Oharaeibacter diazotrophicus: one gene and its partner. The protein of the gene in region 1 binds, or shares a complex with, the protein of each later gene. Links are inferred from orthologs where the notes say so. Each region holds a gene or a part of one and is shown on either strand. Other genes may lie near its edges. The genes, in order: tsaD and tsaB.

Region 1 (14,135 bases):
AAGGCGTGCGCCTCGGCGGTCTTGGTCGAGGCGCGCGAGATCGCCCAGCAGCCGGAATCGTTGATGCCGCCCTCCTTGGGGAAGGTCGAGCGCACCGGCGCGCCGTCGGCCGCGGCGAGGCCGGTGACGTCGTGGTAGTACTGGCCCATCGGGATCTCGCCGGACTTCAGCGCCTGCTCGAACTGCGCCTCGTCGCGGTACCACAGCTTCACGTTCGGCTTGACCTCGGCGAGCTTGGCGAAGGCCTTCTCGAGGCCCTCGTCGGTGTCGAGCGCGGCGGTGCCGCCGAAGAAGGTGGCGGCGGTCACCTCGAGCAGGAAGGAGTTGGAGACCAGCGCCAGCAGGCCGAGCTTGTCGGCGTTGGCCGGGTCCCACAGCGCGGCCCAGGAGGTCGGCGCCTCCTTGTAGACCTCGGTGTTGGTGACGAGCGTGATGTACCACGACACCGCGCCGATGCCGGCGACGCGGCCGTCGTCGTACTTGTTGACGAACCGCTCCTCGAGGTTGCCGGCGTTCTTCAGCGCGCCGAGGTCGATCGGCGCCCACAGCTCGGTGGACCGGCCCTTGATCATCGAGACCTGCGACATCATCGAGACGTCGGCCGGCGCCTCGCCGGCGCGGGCGGCCTGGTCGAGCTGCACCAGCCAGGCCTCGCCGGTCGGCTCGGCGACCGATTCGATCGCGATGCCGGTCGCCTTGGTGAACTCGGGGAAGACGTGCTTGTCGAAGCTGTCCTTGAAGTAGCCGCCGTAGACGCCGACCTTCAGCGACTTCTCCTCGGCGCGCAGGATCGACGGCATCGCCAGCACGGCGCCGGCGGCGACGCCGGCGCGCATCAGGCCGCGCCGGGTGAACGCGAAGCTCTTGTCGGTCATCGGTTGGTCCCCTCTCGTTCGGCCCGGTTCCCGGGTCCGTTGTCCTCAGGCGATGTGGCGGAGCCGCTCGGCGACGACCGCGAGCGCGGCGTCGTCGACGTTGGCGAAGGCGAAGCGGATGTGGCGGTCCTGGCCGGGGCCGAAGAAGGCGCCCGGCAGGGTCACGACCCCGGCCTCGCGGGCGAGGCGCTCGGCGACCGCCTCGCCGGTGGCGTCGAAGGGGTGGCGGACATAGGCGAAATACGCGCCGATCGCCGAGATCTCCCAGCCGGGCGCGGCGGCGACGACGTCGCGGAACACGACGATCCGGCGGTTGATCGCGCTCCGCGTCGCCGCGCGCCAGTCGGCGGTGGCGCCGACCGCCCAGGCGATCGCCGCCTGCGCCGCCCGCGGCGGGCAGATCTGGACGCAGTCGAGCACCTTGGCGATCTCGCCGACGAGGCCGGCGCCGGCGATCACCGAGCCGAGCCGGTGGCCGGGCACGGCGTAGCTCTTCGAGAAGGAATAGAGCTGGACCACGCTCTCGCGCCAGGACGCGTCCTCGAACAGGGCGTGCGGGCGGCCGGCGCCCTCGGGCAGGAAGTCGCGGTAGGTCTCGTCGACGACGAGGGCGATGCCGCGCTCGGCGGCGAGGCGGCGGAAGGCTTCCAGCGTCGCGGCCGGATAGGTCGCGCCGGTCGGGTTGTTCGGCGTGACGAGGACGATGGCGCGGACGTCGTCGGCGAGGAGGGCGCGGGCGTCCTCGACGTCGGGTACGAAGCCGTTCTGCGCCCGTGCCGGCAGCGGCACGGCACGGATGCCGAGCATGTCGAGCGTCATCTTGTGGTTGAAGTACCACGGCGTCGGCAGCATGACCGCGTCGCCGGCGCGGGCGAGCGCCATCATGGTGACGAAGAAGGCCTGGTTGCAGCCGGCGGTGATCGCGACCTCGCCCGGCTCGACGTCGGCGCCGTAGAGCGCGTTGACGTCGGCGGCGAGGGCCTCGCGCAGGGCGGCGTCGCCGGTGATGGCGCCGTATGTGGCGGCGGCCGGCGTCGCGGCGGCGGCGGCGAGGCGGTCGAGCAGTTCCCGCGGCGGCGCCGTGCCGGGCACCGCCTGGGCGAGGTTGACCAGCGGTCCGAGCCGGCCGTCGTAGGCGCGCGCCCACGCTTGCGCCGCCGGAATGGGCGGCACGTCGGTGGCGACGAGGAGCGGGTTGGCGGCGATCAAGGGCGGGCCCCGGGCATCGGGTGGAAAGGTCCATGGTGACGCGGCGCCCGCCCGGTTGGAAGGGGGCGCCGCGGTCGCGGCGTCAGATCGGATCGCGGCGGAGCGGCATGGTCATGCAGTGGACGCTGCCGCCGCCGGCGGCGAAGAGGTCTAGCGCGGGGTCGAGCACGGTCAGGCCCTCGGCGCGCAGCATCGCGTTGATGCGCCGCGAATGCGCCGGGCTGACCACCCGGTCGCGGCCGAGCGCCAGCACGTTGCAGCCCATGGCGCCGACCGCCTCCTTGTAGGTGACCGGCAGGATGCGGATGCCGTGGGCGGCGAACCAGTCGAGGTGCTCGTCGTCGATCACGTCGGCGACGGCGATGGCGAGGCCGTCGGCGACCATCGAGAAGATGACGTCGAGATGCAGGAAGTGCTCGGGGAAGGCGATCACCCGGGTGTCCCAGCCGGCGTCGCGGAACCAGCCGGCGAACTGCTCGGCGCCCTCGGCGGTGGTGCGCTCGCCAGTGTAACCGATCGCCATCACGCCCGGCCTGACGATGTGGATGTCGCCGCCCTCGATCGCGCCGGAGGAGGCGAAGCGCCAAATCGGGCAGCCGGTGCGCTCGTAGAACTTCACCACCGACGCCACCTCGCCGCGGCGCTGCGGCCGGAACAGCTGGGTCACCATCGGGCCCCACGGCGTCACCTGCGAACTGTCGCGGGTGTAGACCTGATAGGGCAACTGCGGCTCCGGCTCGAGATAATGGCAGCCGACGCCGGCACCTTCGAGGGCGTCGACCAGCTCGCGGAACTGCGCCTGCAGCCCCTGGGCGTCCGGCTGGCGGCCGGTGCGCGCCAGCGTCCGCCGCACGATGTCGTTGGTGGGGATCCAGGCGTAGTGGTCCGGCGGGCAGAGCAGCACGTCCCTGAGGACGCCGGTCTCGCTGTCCACGCGCCAGCGCGGGGCTTCGGTCATCATCGGCTCCGGTCATCGCGGTGGCATGATCAAAGCGCAGGCATCATCGGTGTAAAATCACGAATGACGGGAGTTCACTTCGGGTATCCTCGAACTGAAACGATTGGAGGGAGGGCGCCGTGGCGCTGGAGGGCACCGACGTCAGGCTGCTGCGCCTGTTCATGACCATCGTCGAACAGGGCGGCTTCGCGGCGGCGCAGGGCGAGCTCGGCCTGTCGCTGTCGACGATCTCGGCCCATGTCACGACGCTCGAGACCCGGCTCGGGGTGCGGCTGTGCCGGCGCGGCCGGTCCGGCTTCGCGCTCACCGACGAGGGTCGGCAGGTCTACGAGGAGGCGCGGCGGCTGACCGCCTCGATCGAGACCTTCGAGGGGCGCGTGCGAAGCCTGCGCGGCCATCTCACCGGGCAATTCGCGGTCGGGCTCGTCGACAACACCGTCACCGACCCGTCGGCGCCGCTCGAGCGGGTGTTCGCCGCCTTCGCCGCCGCCGCGCCCGACGTCATGCTGACGGTCGCCTGCCGGCCGCCGAACGAACTTTTGCGCGACGTCATCGCCGGCGCGCTCGACGTCGCCGTCGCCAGCTTCCCGCGCGTCGCGCTCGGCCTCGCCTACGTCGACCTCTACGAGGAGCGCCAGCGCTTCTACTGCGGCGTCGGGCATCCGCTGTTCGCGGTGCCGGAGGCCGAGATCACCATCGACGCGGTGCGTCGGCACCGGATCGTCGGGCGCAGCTACTGGGGCCAGCGCGACCTCAAGATCTTCGCGATCGGCGGCCCCAAGGCGCTGGTCGGCGACATGGAATCGGAAGCGCGGCTGATCCTGTCCGGCGCCTTCCTCGGCTACCTCCCGGAGCACTACGCCACCGGCTTCGTCGCCGCCGGGCGGATGCGGGCGCTGCGGCCGGACCTCTTCGACTACGCCGCGCCGTTCCAACTGGCGCACCGGCCGGAGAAGGCGAAGGAGCCGATCGCCCGCCTGTTCGTCGATACGGTCGGCCGCGTCTTCGCGGGACGGCGCCGCGCCGTGGCGACGACGGCCGAGCGCGACCGCGACTCCTGACGCGTTGCGTCGGACCGCCCATCCGCTTAAGGATCGGGCGTGCCCGAAAAGGTGGCGCCACCCGGCGTCGCCCGGGCGTCGGGGGACGGAACGGGATCATGACGGCAGGCGAGGACGCGGCTGGACCGGCGGGTCCGATCGACACCACAGGGGCCGCGGTGCTGGTCAATCCGGCGCGCGGCGGCGGCTGGACGGCGGCGATGGACGCGATCCTGAACGACGCCGCCCACGCCCGCGCCCGCGCCGTCGTCACCGGTTGGCCCGGCTACGCGCCGACGCCGCTGGTACCGCTGCCCGGGCTCGCCCGTGCCCTCGGCGTCGGTGTGCTCGCCTACAAGGACGAGGGCGGCCGCTTCGGTCTCGGCAGCTTCAAGGCGCTCGGCGGCGCCTACGCGGTCTGGCGTCTCCTCGCCGCCGCGATCGAGCGCGCCACCGGCGTGGTGCCCGACCCCGCCGCGGTCGCCGCCGGCGCCCACCGCGACATGGCCGCCACCATCACCGTCACCTGCGCCACCGACGGCAACCACGGCCGCTCGGTCGCCTGGGGCGCCGGCCTGTTCGGCTGCCCGGCGGTGATCTTCATCCACGCCGGCGTCAGCGAGGGCCGCCGCGCCGCGATCGAGCGCTTCGGCGCCCGGGTCGTGCGCACCGCCGGCACCTACGACGACAGCGTCCGCGAGGCCGAGGCGACCGCCGCGCGCGAGGGCTGGCAGGTGGTGTCCGACACCTCCTATCCCGGCTACCGCGAGGTGCCGAAGGACGTGATGCAGGGTTACGAGCTGATGGCCGCCGAGGCCCTCGACGCCCTCGACGCGCCGCCGACCCACGTCTTCCTGCAGACCGGCGTCGGCGGCATGGCCGCGGCGGTGGCGGCGCTCGCCTGGCGCCGTCTCGGCGCCGAGCGGCCGGTGGTCGTGCTCGCCGATCCGGAGAAGGCGGCCTGCTGGTGGGACAGTCTCGCCGCCGGACGGCCGGTCGCGGCCGGCGGGGCGCTCGACACCCTGCAGGCGGGCCTCGCCTGCGGCGAGGTGTCCGAACTCGCCTGGGAGATCCTCGCCACCGGCGCCGACGCGGTGGTGCGCGTGCCCGACGACGCCGCGGTGGCCACGATGCGCGCGCTCGCGGCCGGCGTCGCCGGCGACCGTCCGATCGTCGCCGGCGAATCGGCGGTGGCCGGGCTCGCCGCGCTGGCGGCGCTGTCGCGCGATCCCGCCGCGTGCGCGGCGCTCGGGCTCGGCCCGACGTCCCGCGTCCTCGTCTTCGGCACCGAGGGCGACACCGATCCCGAACTCTACGCCCGTCTCGTCGGCCGGACCGGCGACGAGGTCCGCGCCGCCGCCGCCAGCTGGAGACCCGCCCCATGAGCCGTCGCTTCGTCGCCGCCGCCGCCCAACTCGGACCGATCGAGCGCGACGAGCCGCGCGCCTCGGTGGTTGCGCGCCTGCTGGCGTTGCTCGAGACCGCACGCCGGCGCGACGTCCGCTTCGTCGTCTTCCCGGAGCTGGCGCTCACCACCTTCTTTCCGCGCTGGTGGATCGCCGACGAGGCCGAACTCGACCGCTTCTACGAGCGCGCGATGCCGAACGCCGACGTCGCGCCGCTGTTCGCCGCCGCCCGCGCCGGCGGCATCGGCTTCCACCTCGGCTATGCCGAGCTGACCGAGACCGCGGCCGGCAAGATCCGCCACAACACCGCGATCCTGGTCGACGGCGAGGGGCGGATCGGTCTCAAGTACCGCAAGATCCACTTGCCGGGGCATCGCGAACACGAGCCGGCGCTGCCGTTCCAGCATCTCGAGAAGCGCTATTTCGTCCGTGGCGACCTCGGCTTCCCTGTGGCGGACTTCATGGGCGGCAAGGCCGGGATCCTGATCTGCAACGACCGGCGTTGGCCGGAGGCGTTCCGTTCGCTCGGGCTCCAGGGCGCCGAGATGGTGGCGGTCGGCTACAACACGCCGCAGCACTATCCGCGCGCACCCGAGCACGACCGGCTGCAGGACTTCCACAACCACCTGTCGCTGCAGGCCGGCGCCTACCAGAACGGCACCTACGTGATCGGCGCCGCCAAGGCCGGCTTCGAGGGCGGCTGCGAGCTGATCGGCGGCAGCTGCGTCGTCGCGCCCACCGGCGAGATCCTGGCGGTGGCGGCGACGCGCGGCGACGAACTGGTCGCCGCCGAGGTCGACCTCGACCGCTGCCGCGAGATCAAGGCCAACATCTTCAACTTCGCCCTGCACCGCCAGCCCGACGCTTACGGCCTCCTGACCAAGGTGGGGTGAGTGCCGGCACCCGTAAACGCAAAGGCCCGGCGCGACGGCCGGGCCTTTCGGTGGGAGCGTCGCTCCCGAGATCTGGTGCCGCAGAAGGGACTCGAACCCCCGACCCCATCATTACGAATGACGTGCTCTACCAGCTGAGCTACTGCGGCGTCCGTTTCGTCCCGGCGCGAACGCCCGGAGGCCGGGCGATCGGCCCGGCGGACGCGGGGTTGATAGCGGCAACGCCCGCGGATTTCAAGTCGGGTCGATCGGAAAAGCGCGGGCCCGGCGAGCGCGGACCGCGCCGGCCCGTTCAGACGTAGGCGGGTCCGGCGACCGGGCCGGGATGCCGGGGCCGCTCGGGGACGGCGCCCGGGTCGTCCGGCCGGGTGATCTCCGGGAACTGCACGAAGGCGGGCCGCGCGGCCGGCGCCACGGTGGCGGCGGTGGCCATCGCGGCCGCCACCGGTTCGGCGGGCTTCGCCGCCGCGACGGTCTCCGGTTCGCGGACGGCCGGCTTCGGCTCGGGCTCGGCGGCGACCGGGGCGACGGTGCCGCCGGCGGACGGCGGCTCGTCGGGCGGCGTGGGCGGGGCGATCGGGCGGACGGCGCGCTCGGCGAGGTCCGGGCCGTCGAGCTCGGCCGGGCCCGAATCGCCTTCCACCGGAACCTTCCACTCGAAGGCGTCGAGCCGGCCGGTCACCGGCGAGACCGGGGCCCAGGCCTCGGCGACGACGCCGTCGGCGGTCCAGGCGGCGTCGCGCGGGGCGCGGATGGCGCGGCCGAGCCACTCGCGGACGCGGCCGGCGTCGCCGGTCTCGACCTCCTCGAGGTCGGCCATCATCAGGCAGACCCGCCGGGTCGGCGCCTGCCGCAGCGCCCGGGCGAGCGAGGCGCGGGCGAGCGGGAAGTCGCGGGCGTCGACGGCTGCCCGGGCGACGGCGATGGCACCCTCGGCGGCGTAGGGCTTCAGCTGCTCCAGCGTCTGCGCCCGCTTCAGGCGGTCGCGCGCCGAATCGCCGGTGCGGACGTGGAGATAGACCTCGGCGAGCTCGGGATGCGGGGCGATCTTCCAGGTGGTCTCCACGACCTTGGCGGCCTTGCGGGCGTCGAGCTGGCGGGTCAGCAGGCGGGCGGCGACCACGGCGGCCGGCACCAGCTCCGGCGCCAGCCGGTGCGCCTCGAGGGCGTAGGCGCGGGCGTGATCGGGATCGCCGTCCTCGGCCTGGAGGGCGCGGGCGGTGAGCAGCACGGCGCGCAGGCGCTTGGCCTCGGCCTTGTCGACGAGGCGCGCGGCGGCGCCGGCGTCGAGGGTGGCGAGGGCGCCGGTCCAGTCCTCGTCGGCGGACTGGTACTCCATCATGGCGGTGCCGGCCCAGGCGACGCCGGGCGCCAGCCGCTGCGCCTCGGCGGCGTAGTGCCGGGCCGCCTCTGCCTCGCCGGCCCGGCTCGCCTCGATGTAGAGGCCGCGCAGGCCGAGCAGGCGGGTGTCGTCGGTCTCGAGCATGCGGTCGAAGGCGCGGCGGGCGTCGTCGCCGCGGCCCTCGACCTGGGCGGTCTGGGCCGACAGGAGCAGCACCAGCGGCTCCTTCGGCAGGAGGCGCGTCGCCTCGTCTGCGAAGCGGCGGGCGAGGCGGGCGTCGCCGGCGCCGACGGCGATCATGCCGCGCGACAGCGCCCGGTAGCCGCGGTCGCGGCGGCGGTTGCGGAAGAAGCCGCGCACCGCGTCGGGGCCGTGCAGGATGCCGGAGAGGATCCGCCAGCCGATCACCGCCACGACGGCGAACACGACGAGGCCGACGACGACGACGCGCAGCGGCGGCGCCACCGCGCCGCCCGGCCACTCCACCGCCACGGACACGGGGACGCCGCCGAGCCAGTCGAGGCCGATGACGGCGGCGAACAGCAGCGCGATCGCGACGAACAGGCGGATCATCGGCGGATCCCTTTCACGGTCGGGGCTTCAACTCGGGCGGGGGACATCAGCGGCCCTCCGCGGGGGCCTCGAGGCGGGCAAGCACCTTGGCGGTCAGCGCCTTCACCGCGGCGTCGGCGGCGACGCGGCGGTCGAGCCGGGCGAGCCAGTCGGCGGTGGCGGCCTTCGCCCAGTCGGGCAGGCCGTCGGCGGCGGCACGCGCTGCCGCGGCGTCGCCCGAGGCGAGGCCGGCGCGGATGCCCTCGAGGGCGCGCGAGGCCGGATCGGCGGCGTCCGCGCCGGTCTCGCGGTAGTTGACGAGGCTCTTGGCGCCGGCGAGCAGGCGGTCGACCGCGCCGGCACCGTCGGTCACCGGGCGGGCCGCCGCGACGGCGCCGTAGGGCAGGCCGGCGGCGAGGGCGTCGATGGTGTCGACGCCGTGCTCGGCGAGCGGCTGCAGCGCGGCGAGTTCCGGGAGGTCGGGCGCGACGGCCGCGACGACGCCGAGGTCGGCGGCGAAGGGCGCGCCCTCGGCGATCCGGCTCGACAGCGTGGTGACCGCGAGCGACAGCGCCGCGATCTCGCCGCCCTTCGGGCCGGCGTCGAGGCGCTTCTCGACGTCGTCGAGCCGGCCGGTCGCGGCCGTCAGCGCCGCGGCGCCGTCGTCGACACGGGCGGTCAGCGCGGCCATGTCGGAGCCGACCGACTGCTTCACGCCGGCGAGGCCGTCGGCGAGGGTGCGGTCGAGGCCGCCGATGCGGTCGTCGAGCGAGCGGCGGATGTCGGCGAGCGCGGCGTCGACGGCGTCGAGGCGGGCGCCGAGGTCGCTCGCGCCCTTCTCGAGCGCGTCGATCCGGGCGGGATCGACGGGGGCGGGTGCGGCGGCGAGCTTTTCCAGCGCGGCGCGGTCGGCCGCGCCGGCCTCGCGGAGCGCCGCGACGTCGGCGGCGAGCGTGTCGAGCCGCGGCGCGACGTCCTCGAGGCGCTTGCCGAGGTCGTCGACGCGGGGCGCGAGGGCGGGATCGGCGGTGCCCGTGCCGCCGCCGGACGGCAGCGTCTTCACGGTGGCCTCGACGTCGGCGAGGCGCTGGGCGAGCGCGGGGTCGGCCGGCTGCACCGCGGCGACGGACCGTTCCAGCGCGTCGACCCGGCCGGCGAGCGCGGTGTCGGGGGCGGCGGTCGCAGGCGGCGCCTGCTCGATCCGGCCGAGCCGGTCGCCGACCTCGGCGAGGCGGCGGTCGATGTCCGCGACCACCGTGGTGGTGGCGACGCCCTCGGGCAGCGGCGGGCGGAAGACGCCGCCGGCGATCAGCGCGGCGCCGCCGCCGAGGGCGACGAGGCCGCCGATCAGCGCGGCCGCGATCAGGCCGGCGGTGCCGGTGCGCGCCGTCGGCTCGGCCGCGGGCGGGGTCGGGACGGCCGTGGCCGCTGCGGGGGACGGTTCGGATTCGGCGGATGCGGCGCCGGCGGCTTCGCTCGGTTCCGCGGTGTCGGGGCCGTTCGACCCGACGTCCGCTGCGATCGGTTCGGCGGGAGCAGCCTCGGCGGCCGTCGGCTCGGCGGCGGCGGTTTCCGTGACGACAGGTTCGGTGGCGGCAGTCTCGACGGCCGGCGACTCGGTCGCCGAGGCCTCGCCGGCGGACGCGGCCGCTTCGCCGTCCACCGGCGCCCCCTCGACGGCGGCGGGCGCCGCGGCTTCGGTCGCGGCCTCGGCGGCGGGCGCCGGGGGATCGGCGACGAAGATGTCCTCGCCCACGGGCGCCGCGGTCTCGGCGGTCGCGAGCGGCTGGTCGGGGGGCACCGACGGCGCCGGATCGGGAGCGGGCTCGGACGACGGCTCGACGGCCGGCGGCACCCGCACCGGGGTGGCGGTCAGGTCGATCGTGGTCGGGCGGCCCTTGCGCCGGCGATGGTCGGGACCGCGCCCCGTGGGATCGCTGTCGGACGTCATGGCTTCGTTCCCATCCTCCCTCGCCGCGGGCCGCCGGTCCTCGGTCCGGATGCCCGCCGTGCCGGTCGCGACCGGTCTCCGGCCGCGATCATTCGCGTTCCGGGGCCCGAAGCGCAACCACCGCTTTGGTCAGGCTCTCGCCGGAAGGTTCCCGGGCGATGACCAGACGTGCGAAAAACGGCCGAAGCGGGGCCGCGGCCTTGGCCGAGATCGCCGCGAGCGCCGTCGTCGCGGGAACCGCGATCCCCGCCCGTTCCAGCCAACGCCCGAACGCCTCGGCGGTTCGCGCCGAGGCGACGACGACCGCGGCGAATTCGCCCGCCGCGACATCGGCGGCGACCGCCGGATCGACCGCGGCGACCGTCTCGGTGCGGTAGGCGACCACGGTACGGGCGGAAAAGCCCGCCTCTGCGAGCCGGTCGGCGACGTCGACCGCGCGCTCGCGCGCCCCGACGTGGACCACCGGCCCCGACGCGGGATCGAAGGCCGCGACCACCGCGCGGACCACGGCCTCGCCGTCGCCGGCGGCGTCGATCACGGTCGCGAACCCGGCCGCGCGGGCGGTGGCCGCGGTGGCGGGGCCGACGGCGACCGCGGCAATGGCCGCGAGTTCGCCGCGGCGCGGATCGGCGGCGAACGCCTCGACGCCGGCGACCGAGGTGAACACCAGCGCCTGCGGCGATACCTGCCCGTCGACCACGGATCCGACCACGTCCGGTTCCGGCACCACCGCCAGCATCGGGGCGATCGTCGCCGGGACGCCGACGGCGGCGAGGGCGTCCGCCATGGCGCGGGCCTGGGCTTCCGGTCGCAGGATCAGGACCCGCATCGCCGCCTCAGAGCCCGGCGAAGAAGTCCGGTCCGCCGAGCGCCTTCAGCCGTTCGCCGACATGGCGGCCGAGGTCGGCGGCGTTGGCGCGCGCCGCGGTGCCGGAGGCGACGTGCTCGACCGCGCCGTCCGGCGTCAGGATCAGGCCGGAGAGGTGCACGGTGGCGGCCGACACCTTGGCGTGGCCGGCGATCGGGGTGCGGCAGGAGCCGTCGAGCGCGGCGAGCAGCGCGCGCTCGGCGGCGAGCGCCACCGCGGTGTCGGCGTCGTGGATCGGGGCGAGCAGGCCGGCGACGCGGGCGTCGCCGGCGCGGGTCTCGATGCCGATGGCGCCCTGGCCGACGGCGGGCGGGAAGTCGGACAGCGGCAGCACGTCGGTGGCGACGTCGACCATGCCGAGCCGCTTCAGGCCGGCAAGGGCGAGCAGGGTGGCGTCGGCCTCGCCCTCGTCGAGCTTGCGCAGACGGGTCTGGACGTTGCCGCGGTAGGTGACGACCTCGAGATCCGGCCGCAGGCGCTTGACCAGCGCCTGCCGGCGCAGCGAGGCGGTGCCGACCACGGCGCCCGCGGGCATCTCGGCCAGCGAGGCGTAGCGGCGCGAGACGAAGACGTCGCGGACGTCCTCGCGCGGCAGGAAGTGATCGAGCACCAGGCCGTCGGGCAGCACCGTCGGCATGTCCTTGGAGGAGTGCACGGCGAGGTCGATGTCGCCGGCGAGGAGGGCGTCCTCGATCTCCTTGGTGAACAGGCCCTTGCCGCCGACCTCGGAGAGCGGACGGTCGAGGATGCGGTCGCCGCTGGTGCGGATCACCACGATCTCGATCGCGGGGGCGTCGGCGCCCCAGGCGGCGGCGAGCCGGTCGCGCACCTCGTGGGCCTGCGCGAGGGCGAGCGGGCTGCCGCGGGTGCCGAGGCGGACGGGATTCGTTTGCAAGGGCCGGGTCCCGGTGCTAGGGGGCGGATCGTCGCCGCCGGGTATACGACGCCCCGGCGGGCGTTGGAACCCTCGCTCGACCAGGGATCGGACCGGCGGCACCATGACGGACACCCTCGTCCTCGGCATCGAGACCAGCTGCGACGAGACCGCCGCGGCGGTGGTGGCGCGCGGGTCCGACGGCGCCGGCCGCATCCTCTCCAACGTGGTGCTGTCCCAGGTCGCCGAGCACGCGGCCTTCGGCGGCGTCGTGCCCGAGATCGCCGCCCGCGCCCATGTCGAGGCGCTCGACGGCGTGATCCGGGCCGCCCTCGCCGACGCCGGCGTCGGCCTGTCCGACCTCGACGCCGTCGCCGCCACCGCCGGGCCGGGGCTGATCGGCGGCGTCCTCGTCGGCCTCACCACCGCCAAGGCGATCGCCTATGCGGCGGGCAAGCCGCTGGTGGCGGTCAACCACCTCGAGGGTCACGCGCTGACGGCGCGGCTCACCGACGGCATCGCCTTTCCCTACCTGCTGCTGCTGGTGTCCGGCGGCCACACCCAGATCGTCCGGGTCGACGGCGTCGGCGCCTACGTCCGGCTCGGCACCACCATCGACGACGCCCTCGGCGAGGCCTTCGACAAGACCGCCAAGCTGCTCGGCCTCGGCTATCCCGGTGGGCCGAAGGTCGAGGCCGCCGCCGCGTCGGGCGATCCGACCCGCTTCGCGCTGCCGCGGCCGATGCTCGGCCGGCCCGATCCGGACTTCTCCTTCTCCGGCCTCAAGACCGCCGTGCGCAACGAGGCCGCCGCCGCGGCCCCGCTCGACGCGCGTGCCGTCGCCGACCTCTGTGCCGCCTTCCAGGCCGCCGCCGCCGACGTGGTGGCGGACCGGGTCGCCGTGGCGCTCGGCCGCTTCCGCGCCGACGCGCCCGGCGTCGTCCCGACGCTCGTCGTCGCCGGCGGCGTCGCCGCCAACGCGGCGATCCGGGCGCGGCTCGCCGGTCTCGCCGCGGCCGAGGGTGTGCGCCTCGTGGTTCCCCCGGGGGTGCTCTGCACCGACAACGGCGCGATGATCGCCTGGGCCGGCGCCGAGCGGTTGGCGCTCGGGATCGCCGATCCGCTCGACGTGCCGGCGCGGGCGCGCTGGCCGCTCGATTCCCGCTCGGCGCCGATGGTCGGCCGCGGCCGGCTCGGCGCCAAGGTTTGAGACCGCGCCCGTCCGCTCTCCGAGCGGCGCCGGTGGAGGATCCCGCGATGACCGACCGTCCCGACCTCGCCTCGATCGCCGTCTACGGCGCCGGCGCCTGGGGCTCGGCTCTGGCGCTGGTGGCCGCGCGCGCCGGCCATCCGGTGGTGCTGGCCGGCCGCGATCCGGCCGTCTTCGCCGCGATCCGCGACGAGCGGCGCACGCCGCGCCTGCCCGGGATCGACCTGCCGGTGAACCTCTCCGCCGCGCTCGGACCCGAGGCCGTGGCGGGCGCCGATGTCCTCCTGCTCGCCACGCCGGCACAGGTGACCCGTCCCGTCGTCCGCGAGTTGGCGCCGGTGCTCGGCGCGGATGCGGTGGTGGTGTCCTGCGCCAAGGGCATCGAGCAGGCGACCGGACGGCTGATCTCCGAAGTGATCGCGGAGGCCTGGGCCGGTCCGGTCGGGGTGCTGTCGGGGCCGGGCTTCTCCGACGACGTCGCCCGTGGCCTGCCGACGGCCGTCACCGTCGCCGCCGCCGATCTCGATCTCGCCGAGCGGCTCGCCCGCATCCTGGCCGGCCCCGGCTTCCGGCCCTACGCCGCCGGCGACGTCGTCGGCGTCCAGCTCGGCGGCGCGCTGAAGAACGTGCTGGCGATCGCCGCCGGCGTGGTCGCCGGGCGCCGGCTCGGGGCGAGCGCCGAGGCGGCGGTGATCACCCGCGGTTTCGTCGAGATGCGCCGGCTCGCCGCCGCCTGGGGCGCGCAGGCCGACACGCTGATGGGCCTCTCGGGCCTCGGCGACCTCGTTCTGACCTGCCGGTCGACCCAGTCGCGCAACTTCGCGCTCGGCGTCGCGCTCGGCGAGGGCGGCGATCCCCGCGGCTTCGGCCGGCTCGCCGAGGGGGCGGCGACCGCGGCGATCGCGGTGGCCCGGGCCGAGGCCTTCGGCGTCGACGTGCCGATCATGGCGGCCGTCG
Region 2 (14,167 bases), on another replicon or contig:
GTTCTGCGAACGGCCCGGCCTCGTGCTCAGTCGCGACCAGTTGCTCGACCTCACCCGCGGCCGCCATGCCGGCCCGTTCGACCGCAGCGTCGACATCCTGGTCAGCCGCCTCCGCCGCAAGCTCGGCGAGCAGGACGACGCCAACTTCATCCGCACCATCCGCAGCGGCGGCTACGCCTTCACCGCCGAGATCGAGCCTTGATCACGCCGCGGGCCCTGTTGCCGCGGACGGTGACCGGACAGGTGGTGCTGCTGGCGATCGTCTGCGTGGTGCTCGCCCAGGCGATCGGCTTCGCCGGCTTCTACCTGATCGGCTTCGACCGCAACTCCCCGCCGGAATACGCCGGCCGCGTCGCCACGGTGGTGCGCGTGCTCGCCGCCCTGCCGCACGACGCCCGGCCGGCCTACGTGCGGGCGGCGAACGCGAGCGACCCGGCGCTGGCGCTGCGCGCCGAGACCGCGCCGCCCACCGAAGCCGTCCATCCCGCGCCGGCACCGTCCGGCGCCGCGCCGGCACCGTCCGGCGCCGCGCCGCCGCCAGACCGGTTCGGGCCGCCGACCGAAATGTTCTGGCCACCGGACGGCGAACGGCTGCCCGGCGACGGCGTGGGTCCGGGCGCCGTTCGGGAGTTGCGCGCCCGCCTCGGCACCGGCTTCGTCGTCGGCGTGTCGTCGCGCGGGCCCGATGGCTCCGGCCGGATCCTGATCGGCCTGCCCGACGGCCGGGCGTGGTCGGTGGCCGCGCCGGCGTTCCGCCCCCGACCGCTGCCCGGCGGGCCGATCCTACTGACGCTCGCCTTCCTCGCCGTCGCCCTCGTCCTGTTCGGCGGCTGGGCCGCCCGGGCGGTCACCACGCCGCTCCGCCGCCTCGCCGCCGCCGTCGAGGCCGCGGCGCCCGACGGTCTGCCGGGCGCGATCCCGGTCGACGGCCCGGCCGAGGTGCGCGCCGTGGCATCCGCGATCGCCGCCAATACCGACCGCATCCGTGCCCTGATGGCCGACAACGCCCGCACCCTCGCCGCGGTCGGCCACGACCTCAGGACACCGCTGACCCGGCTGCGCCTGCGCGTCGACTTCGTCGAGGACGACGACGTCCGCGCCGCCCTCGTCGGCGACCTCGACTACATGACCGCGCTGACCGAGGAGGCGCTCGCGCACCTGCGCGGCTCGGGGCGGCCCGAGCCGCTGGAGCGGGTCGACGTCGGCAGCCTGCTGTCCACCGTGGTCGACCGCTTCGCCGACCTCGACGCCGACGTCCGCGCCGACCTGCCGGCCGGCCTCGAGGCGCCGCTCCGGCCGAACGCCGTGCAGCGCGCCGTGCGCAACCTGATCGAGAACGCGCTCCGTCACGCCGGCCACGCCCGGGTCTCGGCCCGGCGCGCCGGCCGCCACGTGGTGATCGCGGTCGCCGACGAGGGCCCCGGCATCGCGCCCGAGGACCGCGACCGCCTGGTCCGCCCGTTCGAGCGCGGCGACGCCGCCCGTACCTCCGGCCCGGACCACGGCCTCGGCCTCGGCCTGTCGATCGCCCGCGACGTCGCCGTCTCCCACGGCGGGCGCCTCGTGCTCGGCGACAACGTGCCGACCGGCCTGATCGCGACGTTGGAACTGCCGGCCGACGCCGCCGCGGGCTGAACGGCCCGCCCCGCGCGCCCACTCTCCCGCCCATCCCCCGCGCGATTGCGGATCGCCGCGCTCGCGCCGGCGCGCCATACTGGCACCGACGGGAGGACGGCGTGGAACTCGACACGGACATGCTCGTGCGGCTCGCGGTCGCGCTCGCCGGCGGTCTGCTGGTCGGCCTCGAACGCGGTTGGCAGGCGCGCGCCGCCGGAGAAGGACGGCGCGCGGCGGGCCTGCGCACCTTCGCGCTCGCCGGCCTGCTCGGCGGCCTCTCCGGCGCGATCGGCGCGGCGACGACGCCGGTGGTGACCGGCATCCTGTTCGTCGGCTTCGCCGGCGTGTTCGCCGCCTTCGCGCTGCTCGAGGCGCGCGCCGACGGCGAGGTCAGCGCGACCTCGGCGGTCGCCGGTCTGGTCACCTTCGCGGTCGGCGCCTATGCCGCGGTCGGCGACCTCGGCGTCGCCGTCGCCGCCGCGGTGGCGACCACCGTTCTCCTCGCCCTCCGCGAACCGCTGCACCGCTGGGTCGCCTCGCTGACCACGGCGGAGCTGCGCGCCGTGCTGACGCTGGCGGCGATGTCCTTCCTGATGTTGCCGGTTATCCCCAACCGGGCGATCGACCCCTGGGGGGCGGTCAACCCGGCGGAGATCTGGATGCTGGCCATCCTGATCGCCGGGCTGTCCTTCGTCGGCTACGTCGGCGTCAAGCTGCTCGGCGACCGCCTCGGCATCCTGGTCGCCGCCGCCACCGGCGGCCTCGCCTCCTCGACCGCGACGACGCTGGCGCTGTCGCGCCTCGCCGCCGGCAGCCCGGGCGCCGAGCGCGTGCTCGCCGCAGGCATCCTCCTGTCGGGCGCGGTGATGGTGACGCGGGTCGGCGTCATGGTGGCGGTGATCGCCCCGGCGACGGCGCTGTTGCTGGCGCCGTCGCTCGCGGTCCTCGCCGGCACCGCCCTCGTCGGCGCCGCGGTGCTGATGGGCCGGCGCGGCGGGGCGACGCCGCTCGGGCTCGGGCTCTCCAACCCGCTCGAACTCGGCACCGCCCTGAAGCTCGCGGTTCTGATCGCGGTGGTCGGCGTCGCGGTGTCGCTGCTGAAGCAATACGGCCTCGGCGGCGGCGTCTTCGTCGTCGCCGCCCTGTCCGGCCTCGTCGACGTCGACGCGGCGACGCTGTCGATGGCCCGGCTGTCGCGCGGGGCGCTCGGCGCCCGCGACGCCGCGGGGGCGATCCTCCTCACCGTCTCGGTCAACACCGCGGCCAAGACGGCGATCGCCGGCGCTGTCGGCACCCCGCGGCTCGCGCTCCTCACCGGTGCCGTCGGCGCCGTCGGCGTGGTCGGCGCGGCGGCGGCCCTGCTGGCGTGAACCGCAGGGTGGAAACCGCCCGGGCGAACGACCCCGGCGCACCGGGATCGTCCCGCGTGGGCATCAATCCACCAGCGGCGGCGGGGCGGCGCGGTATATCTCGCGCTTGCCGGCGTGGTTGGCGGGGCCGACGATGCCGTCGCGCTCCATCCGCTCCATGATCGAGGCGGCGCGGTTGTAGCCGATCTGCAGCCGGCGCTGGACGTAGGAGGTCGAAGCCTTGCGGTCGCGCAGCACCACCTGCACCGCCTGGTCGTAGACGTCGCCGAGGCCGTCCTCGGCCTCCTCGCCGATCGCAGCGTCCATCACCGGCACGTCCGCCGGGACCGCCTTGGCCGGGGCCGGGGCCGCCTCGTCGGCGGCGGTGACCGCCTCGAGATATTCCGGCCGGCCCTGCGCCTTCCAGTGCAGCACCACCTTCTCCACCTCCTGGTCGGAGACGAAGGGGCCGTGGATGCGCTGGATCCGGCCGCCGCCGGCCATCATCAGCATGTCGCCCTGGCCGAGCAGCTGCTCGGCGCCCTGCTCGCCGAGGATCGTCCGGCTGTCGATCTTCGACGTCACCTGGAAGGAGATCCGGGTCGGGAAGTTCGCCTTGATGGTGCCGGTGATGACGTCGACCGACGGACGCTGCGTCGCCATCACGATGTGGATGCCGGCCGCGCGCGCCATCTGGGCGAGCCGCTGGATCGCGCCCTCGATGTCCTTGCCGGCGACCATCATCAGGTCGGCCATCTCGTCGACCACCACCACGATGAACGGCAGGTGGTCGAGGCTCATCGGCTCCTCGGTGGTGATCACCTGGCCGGAGGCGCTGTCGTAGCCGGTCTCGACCTCGCGCATGATCACCTCGCCGTTGGCGCGGGCCTCGGCGAGACGGGTGTTGTAGCCGTCGATGTTGCGCACCCCGAGCCGCGACATCTTGCGATAGCGCGACTCCATCTCGCGCACCGCCCACTTCAGCGCGACCACCGCCTTGCGCGGGTCGGTGACGACGGGGGTCAGCAGGTGCGGGATGCCCTCGTAGACCGAGAGCTCGAGCATCTTCGGGTCGATCATGATCAGGCGGCACTCGGCCGGCGAATACCGGTAGAGCAGCGACAGGATCATGGTGTTGATGGCGACCGACTTGCCCGAGCCGGTGGTGCCGGCGACGAGCAGGTGCGGCATCCGCGCGAGGTCGGCGATCACCGGCTCGCCGCCGATGGTCTTGCCGAGGCTGACCGGCAGGTGGGCACGGCTGTCGTGATACTGGCTGGAGGCCAGCATCTCGCGCAGCCACACGGTCTCGCGCCGCGGGTTGGGCAGCTCGATGCCGATGACATTGCGGCCCTCGACCACCGCGACGCGGCAGGACACCGCGCTCATCGAGCGGGCGATGTCGTTGGAGAGCGAGATCACCCGGCTCGACTTGGTGCCGGGCGCCGGCTCGAGCTCGTAGAGCGTGACCACCGGACCGGGGTTGGCGTCGATGATCTCGCCGCGCACGCCGAAGTCGTGCAGCGTCTGCTGCAGGCGCAGCGACGACTTGTCGAGCGCCTCGGCCGAGAGCTCCTCGAGCAGCTCGCTGCCCGGCGGATGGGCGAGCAGGTCGAGCGAGGGCAGTTCGTAGTCCGAGCCCGGCGCGCGCTGCGGCCGCGCCGGTTCGGGGGCGTGGACCTCGGCGGGCACGGCCTCGACGGCGGCCTCGGCGGCCGGCGGCGGAGCGGCCTCGGCCGGCGCCTCGTCCGTCTCCATCGGCAGCGGCCAGTGGAAGGTCGCGCGCACCGCGTAGCCCTGCAGGACCCGGAGGCCGACGAGGTCGCCGTCGTCGTCGACCAGCACCGGCGCGACCACGGCCGCCGCCGGCTCGGCGGCGGGGGCGGGGGCGGCCGCGGCGGGAGCGGGCTCGGCGGCGGTCGCGGCGACCGGTGCCTGCTCGGCCGGACGGGTCTCGGCCACCGGCAGCGGCTTCAGCCAGATGCTGCGGCCGCGCACCGGCGCGACGGGCTCGGGCACCGGCGTGGCGGCCACCGGCTCGGGCGTCGATGCCGGCTGCGGGATCGGCATGGTCTCGCCCTGGGGCGCGCGGCGGAACACCAGCGGCTTGCGCACGAAGCGCGGATCGACCGGCTTCGGCGCCGCCTCGACCACCGGTGCGGCGACGGGCGCGACCGCGACGACCGGCGCGGCGACGACCGGCGGCGGCGCGGCGACCGGCGCGACCGTCTCGACGACCGCGGGCGCGGGCTCGGCGACCGGCGCCGGCTCGGCCGCCCGGCTGCGGCTGCGAATCAGGCTTTCGGGGGTGCGGGTGAAGCGGACGTTGGGCGCGGTCGCGAACGGGCGCAGCCAGGTCGGATCGTCGGCCGCGATCACCGGTGGCGGCACCGATTCGCGGCTCGGCGCGGCCGCGCCGGAGGAACGGGACGGAGGCAGGACCGGCGGCCGCTCGGTGGAACGCATCACACACCCTATCACTCGAAACCGGGGCGCGCCGCCGATCGGAGACGCCTCCGATGAGTAGCCCGTCAGGGTTAACACCCGGTTTGGATTCACCATGACGGCCGCCGGCCGGTCTGGCGGAGCGGCGCGGCATCGGGCATGGTCTGCCGGGATCCGCGGGGAGAACGCGATGTACAGGCTGGACGCGACGGAGCTTCTGGTGGCCGAGGTCGTGGCGCTGAGGGCGGCGCTGAAGCGCCTGATCGTCGAGGAGGCCGTGCGGCGCCCCGATCCCGGCACCTGGCTCGCCGAGGGGTTCGAGCGCGCCGCCGACGACGTCGCCGCCGCCCTCGCGGAGGACGGCGACGGCGAGCGCGACGCCGCCATCGTCGAGCACGCCCAGGAAATCCTGCGCGAGATCTATACAGTCACGCTCGCGATCGAATAATCCAACGCCCCCGCTCCCGAGGGGGCGGGCGGCCGGCGTGACGCCGTCGACAGGAAGCGGTGCGGACGAGCATGAGCGACATCAAGGACGTGCAGACGCCGGAACGGCTCATCGAGCGCGCGCTGCGCCACGCCTCGACCGGGCCGGCCCATCCGGCCAAGGACCTGATGCGCGAACTCGCGACCGTCCTCCAGGCCGCCCTCGCCCGCGAGGAGGAGGTCCGCAAGGCCGCCTATCTCGACGGCGTGCGCAGTGCGGTGAAGGTGGTGCGCGAGAAGAAGGAGGCGATCCGCTCGCAGACCGGCGACGGTTCCGCCGAGGAGGTCGGCGCCGTCCACGACGAGGTCACCACCCACATCGCCGACATCGCCAACGAGGGCCGGGTCAGCGTCGACGGTCTGGTCCGGCTGGTCGCCCGGCTCGAGGACGCGCGGGCCGACGCCGCCACCCTCGATCGCGACGTCGTCCGTGCCTACTACGCCCTGGTCAACCGCGGCCAGCCCACCTCCGCCGACGTGCTGCCGAACGGCCGGCCGACCGAATCGCTCGACATCGCCCTCGCGATCGCGACGCGCCTCCTGCCGGCGGGATGGTGGTCGCTCGGCGCCACCTTCGACGTCGCCGAGGAGGTTCCGACCGCCATGGTCGGCGCGGATCAGACCGACGAGCAGCCGCCGCGCAAGGCCGCGAGACCGGCCCGCGCCCTCTTGGCCGCCACCTTCGCCGCCGTCGCCGCCCGCGGTCTCTGAGCATTGCCCCGGCCGGTTCGGACGCGCGGTCGGAGCGGCACGGTGCGCGAAGGGGAAAGCCGCCCGGTCGGCACCGGGCGGCGAGGGATCACTGCAGCTTCTCGGCCGCGCTCGCGGTCTGCAGGCCGGACTGCAACGGCTGCGTCAGCGTACCGATCAGCTGGAAGAACTTCTGCAGCTCGAGCGAGGGCGCCGACGCGACGTAGACGGTGTCCTTGTCGTAGAGCCGCAGCGTCTTGGCGACGAACAGGCCCGACGCCTCGCGCATGTTGACCCGGTAGACGATCGGGATCGCCTGCTTGCCGGCGCGGTAGTCGGCGTTGGTCGGGTCGAGCGCGCCGACGATGTCCGGCCGCTCGAAGCGGAACAGGAACACCGCCGCCGGATCGGCCTGCTGGGTCTGGAGGCCGCCGACCTTGGCGAGCGCCTGATCGAGTGTCGTGCCGCTGGCGTCGAACTCGACGCGGCTGCTCGAACCGCTGGCGCCGAAGATGGTGAAGGACTGCGGGTCGCGCAGGGCGACGACGGTGTCCTTCGGGCGCAGTTGCACGTTCTCGCCGGGGTCCTGCAGCACGGTCTGCAGCGGCACCCGCACGGTGCGGCCGCCGCGGGCGACCTGGAGGAACACCTGGTTGACCGGCGCCGAGATGCCGCCGGCGGCGGCGAGCGCGTCGAGGAGGCGGGCGCCCGGCATGGCGAGCGGCACCACGCCGCCCTTCACGACCTCGCCGATCACCGTGACGGTGTTGGTGGCGTTGCGCGTGACGTTGACGAGCACCTGCGGCTCGATCGCCTTGCCGGCGAGCGCCTGCTCGACGATCGTCTTGACCTGGGTCGGGGTGTGGCCGGCCACCTTGATGACGCCGGCGTAGGGCACCACGATGGTGCCGGCCGCGGACACCGGCTGCTCGGGCACCGTCGCCGACTTGGAGGCGCTGTCGCCGGCGGAGAACAGACCGCCGACCGAGGCCTCCCAGATCGTGACCGCCACGTAGTCGCCGACGCCGATGGCCTCGCTGGCACCGCCGCCACGCTCGGGGAAGCGGCCCTTGAAGGTGTCGTCGCGCCGACCGGCCAGCTTGGCCAGCACGGTCTGGTCGACGTCGATCACCTGATAGGCGAGACCGGCGACCCCGGGCTTCTCCGCCACGATGTCCCGCGTCGCCGGGCCGGCGGCGGGCAGCGTACCGCAGCCGCCGAGTGCCAGGGCGAGCGCGATCGCGACGGGACCGAATCGATGCTGCACTCTTCGAGACCCTCGTTTGATCGCGAACCGTCTTAGCCGAAGGCGGCGGGCTTGGAAATGCCCGCCCCCGTCCGCACCGGCCGGGCGCCGGCGCATTCCCGGCGCCGGCGGCAATCCTGCAACGCCGGTCCGCCCCGGGCGGGACGGCCGTTCGTTAGAATTGGGACGACGAGTCTGAACAATCGGTATCCATGACGACGGTGCCCGCGCCCTTGCGGACGGCGCACCGCCTCGCCTACACCTCCGCCCCGGAAACCGCGGTGGACGGAGCGACCCCGAATGGCGCGTCGGCGCATCATGTTGGACGGCTACAACCTCGGTTTCGAGCGCGGGACCGGCGTGGCCACCTACGGCCGCAACCTCAGCCAGCGCCTGAAGGCGCTCGGCCACCACGTCGACGTGGTCTACGGCGTCAAGGCCGACGAGGCCCGCGACCCGCTGATGAGCGAGGTCGCCTTCTTCGATCCCGGCCGGCGCGGCATGTCGACGGCGGCGACGATCCGCCGGCTGGCGCGCTCGCCCTTCGGCCTCCGGCCCTGGCAGGTGCCGGTGACCGGCGCGGTGATCACCAAGGGCTTCGGCCTCCGGATGCCGGCCTACGACCGCATCTTCAACTACCGCGACCTCTACGAATTCTCGCGCTGGCACTTCCGCGTCTGGCGCGGCCCGCTGCCGATCGCCTACGACGGCGGCGCCGACATCGCGCACTGGACCTATCCGGTGCCGGTGCGCCTGAAGGGTGCCGCCAACATCTACACCGTGCACGACCTCGTGCCGCTGCGCCTGCCCTTCACCACTCTCGACGACAAGGTGTTCCACCACCGCCTGCTCGCCGACGTCTGCCGGCGCGCCGACCACATCGTCACCGTCTCCGAGGCCTCGCGGCGCGACATCGTCTCGCTCTACGGCGTCCCGGAGGACCGCGTCACCAACACCTGGCAGTCGTCGGCGCCGCCGCCGGAGGCGCTCGGACGCGACCGCGGCGCCATCGCCGACGAGATCGCCGCGGTGTTCGGCCTCGACTTCAAGGACTACTTCCTGTTCTTCGGCGCGATCGAGCCGAAGAAGAACGTCGCCCGCATCGTCGAGGGCTTCCTGAAGGCGCAGGTCGACCGGCCGCTGGTGCTGGTCGGCTCGGTGTCCTGGAAGGACGCCGAGGACCTCGCGCTGCTTGGCGCCCATCTCGGGCAGACCGTGACGCGCCACCCGATCCCCGGGCTCGAGGGCCGCAATGCCGGCCCGGAGCCCGGCATCACCACCATCGTCGCCGGCCGCGCCCGGGTGCTCCGCATGGAGTATCTGCCGTTCCACCTGCTGACGAGCCTGATCCAGGGCGCGCGCAGCGTGGTGTTCCCCTCGATCTACGAGGGCTTCGGCCTGCCGATCGTCGAGGCGATGCAGCTCGGCACCGCGGTGATCACCAGCCGCGAGGGCTCCAACGGCGAGATCGCCGCCGATGCCGCCCGCCTCGTCGACGCCTACGACGCCGACGACATCGCCGCCGCGATCCGCGAACTCGCCGCCGACGACGACCTCGTCGCCCACCTCGAGACCGCCGGCCGCGACCGCGCCGCCTTTTTCGCGCCCGAGCGCTACGACGAACGCCTAACCGCCCTCTACGACCGCATCGGCTGAGGGCGGCGCCTACAGCGCGTCGCGGCGCAGCTCGTAGAGCATGACGCCGGTGGCGACGGCGAGGTTGAGGCTGTCGGCCTGCCCGGCCATCGGGATCTTGACGCGGACGGTGCAGGCCTCGGCGAGCGGCTCGGTGAGCCCCTGCTGCTCGTTGCCCATCACCAGCACCACCGGTCCCGGCGCCGCGGCGCGGCGGTAGTCGTGGGTGGCCTTCAGGTGCGTGCCGACGAGGCGCGTGCGCGCGGTCTTCGCCCAGGCGAGGAAGGCCTCGCGCGAGGCGCGCACCAGCGGCACGTGGAACATCGAGCCCATGGTGGCGCGCACCGCCTCGACCGAGAACGGGTCGCAGGTCTCGCCGACCAGGATCACGCCCTTGGCCCCGACTGAATCCACGGTGCGGACGATGGTGCCGAGGTTGCCGGGGTCGCGGACCTGCTCGAGCGCCACCCAGACCTCGCCGTCGGCCGGCCTCACCTCGGCGAGCGGGCGCAGGCGCTGGCGGAACACGCCGACCACCATCTGCGGATTGTCGCGCCGGGTGATCTTGCCGAGCACCGCCTCGGAGACGTCGAGCACGGTGCCGCCGCGGGCGTGCACCTTGGCGGCGGCCTGCGCCACCGCCGGCTGGTCGCGCACCGAGCCGGAGAAGCAGATGGTGTCGACCGGCCAGTTGACCGCGAGGGCGTCGGTGACGAGCTTCAGTCCCTCGCCGAGGAACAGCCCGGTCTCGTCGCGGTGCTTCTTCATCGCCAGCGCGCGCAGGTCCTTGACCAGCGGGTTGGCGAGCGAGGTGATCTGCTTGACCTGGCCGGGGGCGGCGGTCTCGGGGCGGTCGCTCCTCATGCGGGATCCCCTTGGAAACGGGCGAACATCGAGGTGGAGAGCAGCCGGCCGGCCGTGCCGGGCAGGCCGGTTTCGCGCAGCGCCAGCTCGCCGGACTCCAGCCGGCCCGGCCGGTCGCCGAGGAGGTCGGCGGCGAGCTCGTGGATCGACAGGAACGAGGCGCGGATGGCGTAGGCCGTCAGGATCGCGAAGGACGGCCCCGGCGCCAGGATCGCGCGGACGAGGTCGAGCATGTGCGGCAGGTCGTCGGTGAGGTTCCACACCTCGCCGTCGGGCCCGCGGCCGAAGCGTGGGGGGTCGAGCAGGATGCCGTCGTAGAGCCGGCCGCGGCGCACCTCGCGCTCGCAGAACTTGACGGCGTCGTCGACGATCCAACGGATCGGCGCGGCGTCGAGGCCGGCGAGCGCCTGGTTCTCGCGGCCCCAGGCCACCGCCTTCTTCGAGGCGTCGACGTGGGTGACCTCGGCGCCGGCCCGCGCCGCCACCAGCGAGGCGAGGCCGGTGTAGCCGAACAGGTTGAGGATCCGCGCCGGCCGGGGCCGGTCCGCGATCCGCTCGGCCATCCAGCGCCAGTGCTCGACCTGCTCGGGGAACACGCCGACGTGGCGGAACGAGGTCAAGCGGCAGACGAAGGGCACGCCGAGGACGGCCATCTCCCAGGTCTCGCCGATGCCCGGCGCGGTCTTCCAGCGCCCGGGGCCCTCCTCGTCGACGTCGCCGGTGAAGGCGGCGCCGGCCGCCTCCCAGACCGCGGGCGCGAGCCGGCGCGGCCCCATCGCCTGCGGCTCGGGCCGGACCACGGTCAGCGCACCGTAGCGCTCGAGCTTCTCGCCGGCGCCCATGTCGAGGAGGGCGTAGTCGTCCCAGCCGTCGCTGGCGAGGATGGTGCCGACGGTTTCGCGGACCCGGCGGGCCCCGAGCGGCAGCGGCACCGGCCGCGCCGGCTTCGGCGCCGCCGAGGGACGGGCCGGCCCGCGCGGCTCCTCGCGCCGGGAATCGTCCCGGCGGGGCTCGTCGCGGCGCGGCGCGGCGCGCTCGCCGGTCGGCGCCGGGCACGGCTCGGGCCGGCGCGGCCGGCCGTCCTTCGGACCGTTCGGGCGTTGCGTCTTCACCATCGGACCTCGCGGGGAGGCCGCCGGGGCGCTCGTCGTCCGGCGGCGGTCCGTTCCCGATAGCCGGCTCGGGGGCGGCCGGCAAGCGCGGCGTCCCGCCCGCGCGCGTCCCGGATGGGTCGTTCGGTCGTCTCGACAGCCGGCGTCGGAGCCCTTATGCGGAAAACCATGATCGTGCTCGCCTTCGACACCGCCCACGACCGCACCGCCGTCGCCCTCGTCGGGCCGCGTCTCGACGCGGTGCGCGTCGAGACCATGGAGCGCGGCCACGCCGAGCGGCTGCTGCCGCTGGTCGACGCGGTGCTCGCCGAGGCCGGCGTCGCGCTCGCCGACGTCGACCGCTTCGCCGTCACGGTCGGCCCCGGCAGCTTCACCGGCATCCGGGTCGGCGTCGCCGCCGCGCGCGGGCTGGCGCTCGCCACCGGCCGGCCCGCCGTCGGCATCGGCAGCCTGCCGGCTCTCGCCGCCTCGCTGCCGGAACCGGCCGAGGGCCCGGTGCTCGCCACCGTCGACGCCCGCCGCGGCGAGGTCTACGCCGCGCTCTACGCCGCCGACGGCCGCGAGATCGAGCCGCCCTTCGCCGCCGAGGCGGCCGACGTGCTCGCCCGGATCGCCGGCCGCGCCACGGCGATCGTCGGCTCCGGCGCGCCGATCCTCGCCCACGCCGCCGCCACCGCCGGCCTGGTGGTGCCGCCGTCCTTCCCGCTCGGCGGGCCGGATCCCCGCGCCGTGGCGCGCCTCGCCGGCCGGCTCGCCGCGCCCTTCGCCCCCGTCGTCCCCCTCTACGTCCGCCCGCCCGACGCCAAGCCGCAGGCGGCCCTGGTCGAGGTCGCCAGATGATCGCCTGGTTCGCCAGCTACCCCCCGATCGTGGACGCCGGCCGGCTCGACGACGTCGACGACCTCGCCGAGATCCACGCCGCCTCGTTCCACCGCGGCTGGGCCGCGGCCGAGATCGAGGCCCTGCTCGCCCAGGACCGCGTCGTCACCGTGGTGGCGCGCCGCGGCTCGCCCTTCGGCACCCGCCGTCCGATCGGCTTCGTGATGGTGCGCGCCGCCGAGGACGAGGCCGAGGTGCTCACCGTCGCCGTCGCCCCGCGCCAGCGCGGCCGCGGTCTCGCCACGAGGCTGATGGAGACGGCGCTGCGCCGGCTCTACCACGACCGCGTCAAGTCGGTGTTCCTCGAGGTCGACGACGGCAACGCCCCGGCGCTGGCGCTCTACGCCCGCCTCGGCTTCCGCGAGGTCGGCCGGCGGAAGAACTACTATCCCAAGCCCGGCGGCCCGGCGTCGACCGCCCTTGTCATGCGCGCCGACATCTCCTAGCACGGGGGGTGACGGCGCCGTCCCGGCGCCGCTTCCGGGACCGACGGCGGTGACCGACGAGACCAGCTATTCCGCCCTGGAGGACCTCTGCGTCGCCAAGGGCATGCGGATGACCGAGCAGCGCCGGGTGATCGCCCGCGTGCTCGAGGCCGCGTCCGACCATCCCGACGTCGAGGAGGTGTTCCGCCGCGCCGTCGCGGTCGACGACAACATCTCGATCTCCACGGTCTACCGCACCGTCAAGCTGTTCGAGGACGCCGGCATCATCGCCCGCCTCGACTTCCGCGACGGCCGCGCCCGCTACGAGACCGTGCCGGAGGAGCACCACGACCACCTGATCGACCTCAGGTCCGGCCGGGTGATCGAGTTCCGCAGCGAGGAGATCGAGGCGCTGCAGGACCTGATCGCCAAGCGCCTCGGCTACCGCCTCGTCGACCACCGGCTCGAACTTTACGCCGTGCCGCTCGCCGACCCCGAGGCCGCCGCCGAATGATCGCCCGGCTACGGCCCTTCGTCGTCCTGCCGCCCTTCGCGCTCTACGCCGCGCTGCTGGTCGTGCTGCAGATGGCCGCGGTGCGCTTCGACTGGCCGGTGAAGCGGCGCCTGCCGGTGCACTTCCACCGCCTCGCGCTGAAGGTGATCGGCGTGCGCGTCACCGTCGAGGGCACGCCGGCCACCGGCCGGCCGCTGCTGATCACCGCCAACCACGCCTCCTGGCTCGACATCCTGGTGCTCGGCTCGCTGATGCCGCTGTCCTTCGTCGCCAAGAGCGAGGTGGCGTCCTGGCCGATCTTCGGCCTGTTCGCCAAGCTGCAGCGCTCGATCTTCATCGAGCGCGAGCGCCGGGCCAAGGCCGGCGCCCAGGCCGCCGAGCTCGCCGCGCGGCTGTCCGAGGGCGACGCCATGGTGCTGTTTCCCGAGGGCACCACCAGCGACGGGCTGAAGCTGCTGCCGTTCCGCTCGGCCCTGGTCGGCGCCGCCCGCGCCGCCATCGACGCCGGCGGCCACGCCCACGTCCTGGTCCAGCCGGTCGCGGTCGCCTACACCCGGCTGCACGGCCTGCCGCTCGGCCGGCAGTGGCGCCCGCTGGTGGCCTGGCTCGGCGACGCCGAACTGATCCCGCACCTGATGGGGCTCGCCCGCGAGGGCGCGGTCGACGTCACCGTCGCCTTCGGCGCCCCGATCACCTTCGACCGCGAGGGCGACCGCAAGGCGGTCACCATCCGCGCCGAGGCCGAGGTCCGGCGCCTGCTCTCCGACGCCGTCGGTGGACGCGCGCCCGCGTCGGCTTTCCCCGCGGCCGAAAACACGCTAGAGCGGAACGAGGCTGCGGCCGCGAGCGCCGCGTCAACCGGTCCCGAGGTCCCGTGACGGCGAACAAGACGGTCTTCATCAAGA

The links.
Region 2: the proteins of tsaD (region 1) and tsaB are in contact, whole or in part, in a solved structure (PDB 4WQ4), measured with the Escherichia coli proteins. The link is inferred for Oharaeibacter diazotrophicus from one-to-one orthologs.

What each region holds. Positions count from the first base shown.
Region 1 is NZ_SNXY01000011.1:6,359-20,493, forward strand. Bases 11,351-14,135 are described here. They hold tsaD (tRNA (adenosine(37)-N6)-threonylcarbamoyltransferase complex transferase subunit TsaD), read left to right. Parts: upstream 11,351-12,092; coding sequence 12,093-13,178; downstream 13,179-14,135. Other genes in these bases: hemC (hydroxymethylbilane synthase), read right to left, coding at 11,351-11,989; EDD54_RS20365 (NAD(P)H-dependent glycerol-3-phosphate dehydrogenase), read left to right, coding at 13,226-14,135. Outside these bases: EDD54_RS20305 (ABC transporter substrate-binding protein), read right to left, coding at 1-875; EDD54_RS20310 (aminotransferase), read right to left, coding at 921-2,084; EDD54_RS20315 (dimethylarginine dimethylaminohydrolase family protein), read right to left, coding at 2,167-3,042; EDD54_RS20320 (LysR family transcriptional regulator), read left to right, coding at 3,162-4,103; EDD54_RS20325 (diaminopropionate ammonia-lyase), read left to right, coding at 4,202-5,467; EDD54_RS20330 (N-carbamoyl-D-amino-acid hydrolase), read left to right, coding at 5,464-6,381; EDD54_RS20340 (heme biosynthesis protein HemY), read right to left, coding at 6,674-8,296; EDD54_RS20345 (COG4223 family protein), read right to left, coding at 8,343-10,226; EDD54_RS20350 (uroporphyrinogen-III synthase), read right to left, coding at 10,315-11,055; more of hemC, read right to left, coding at 11,063-11,350.
Region 2 is NZ_SNXY01000012.1:83,814-97,980, reverse strand. Bases 10,626-13,442 are described here. They hold tsaB (tRNA (adenosine(37)-N6)-threonylcarbamoyltransferase complex dimerization subunit type 1 TsaB), read left to right. Parts: upstream 10,626-11,600; coding sequence 11,601-12,284; downstream 12,285-13,442. Other genes in these bases: olsA (lyso-ornithine lipid O-acyltransferase), read left to right, coding at 13,259-13,442; EDD54_RS21795 (Fur family transcriptional regulator), read left to right, coding at 12,873-13,262; rimI (ribosomal protein S18-alanine N-acetyltransferase), read left to right, coding at 12,281-12,769; EDD54_RS21810 (class I SAM-dependent methyltransferase), read right to left, coding at 10,626-11,447. Outside these bases: EDD54_RS21855 (response regulator), read left to right, coding at 1-202; EDD54_RS21850 (ATP-binding protein), read left to right, coding at 199-1,635; EDD54_RS21845 (MgtC/SapB family protein), read left to right, coding at 1,737-2,987; EDD54_RS21840 (DNA translocase FtsK), read right to left, coding at 3,051-5,345; EDD54_RS23580 (hypothetical protein), read left to right, coding at 5,602-5,859; EDD54_RS21830 (hypothetical protein), read left to right, coding at 5,931-6,608; EDD54_RS21825 (polysaccharide biosynthesis/export family protein), read right to left, coding at 6,697-7,854; EDD54_RS21820 (glycosyltransferase family 4 protein), read left to right, coding at 8,134-9,489; EDD54_RS21815 (TrmH family RNA methyltransferase), read right to left, coding at 9,499-10,332; more of EDD54_RS21810, read right to left, coding at 10,329-10,625; more of olsA, read left to right, coding at 13,443-14,140. UniProt on the Escherichia coli protein: Required for the formation of a threonylcarbamoyl group on adenosine at position 37 (t(6)A37) in tRNAs that read codons beginning with adenine.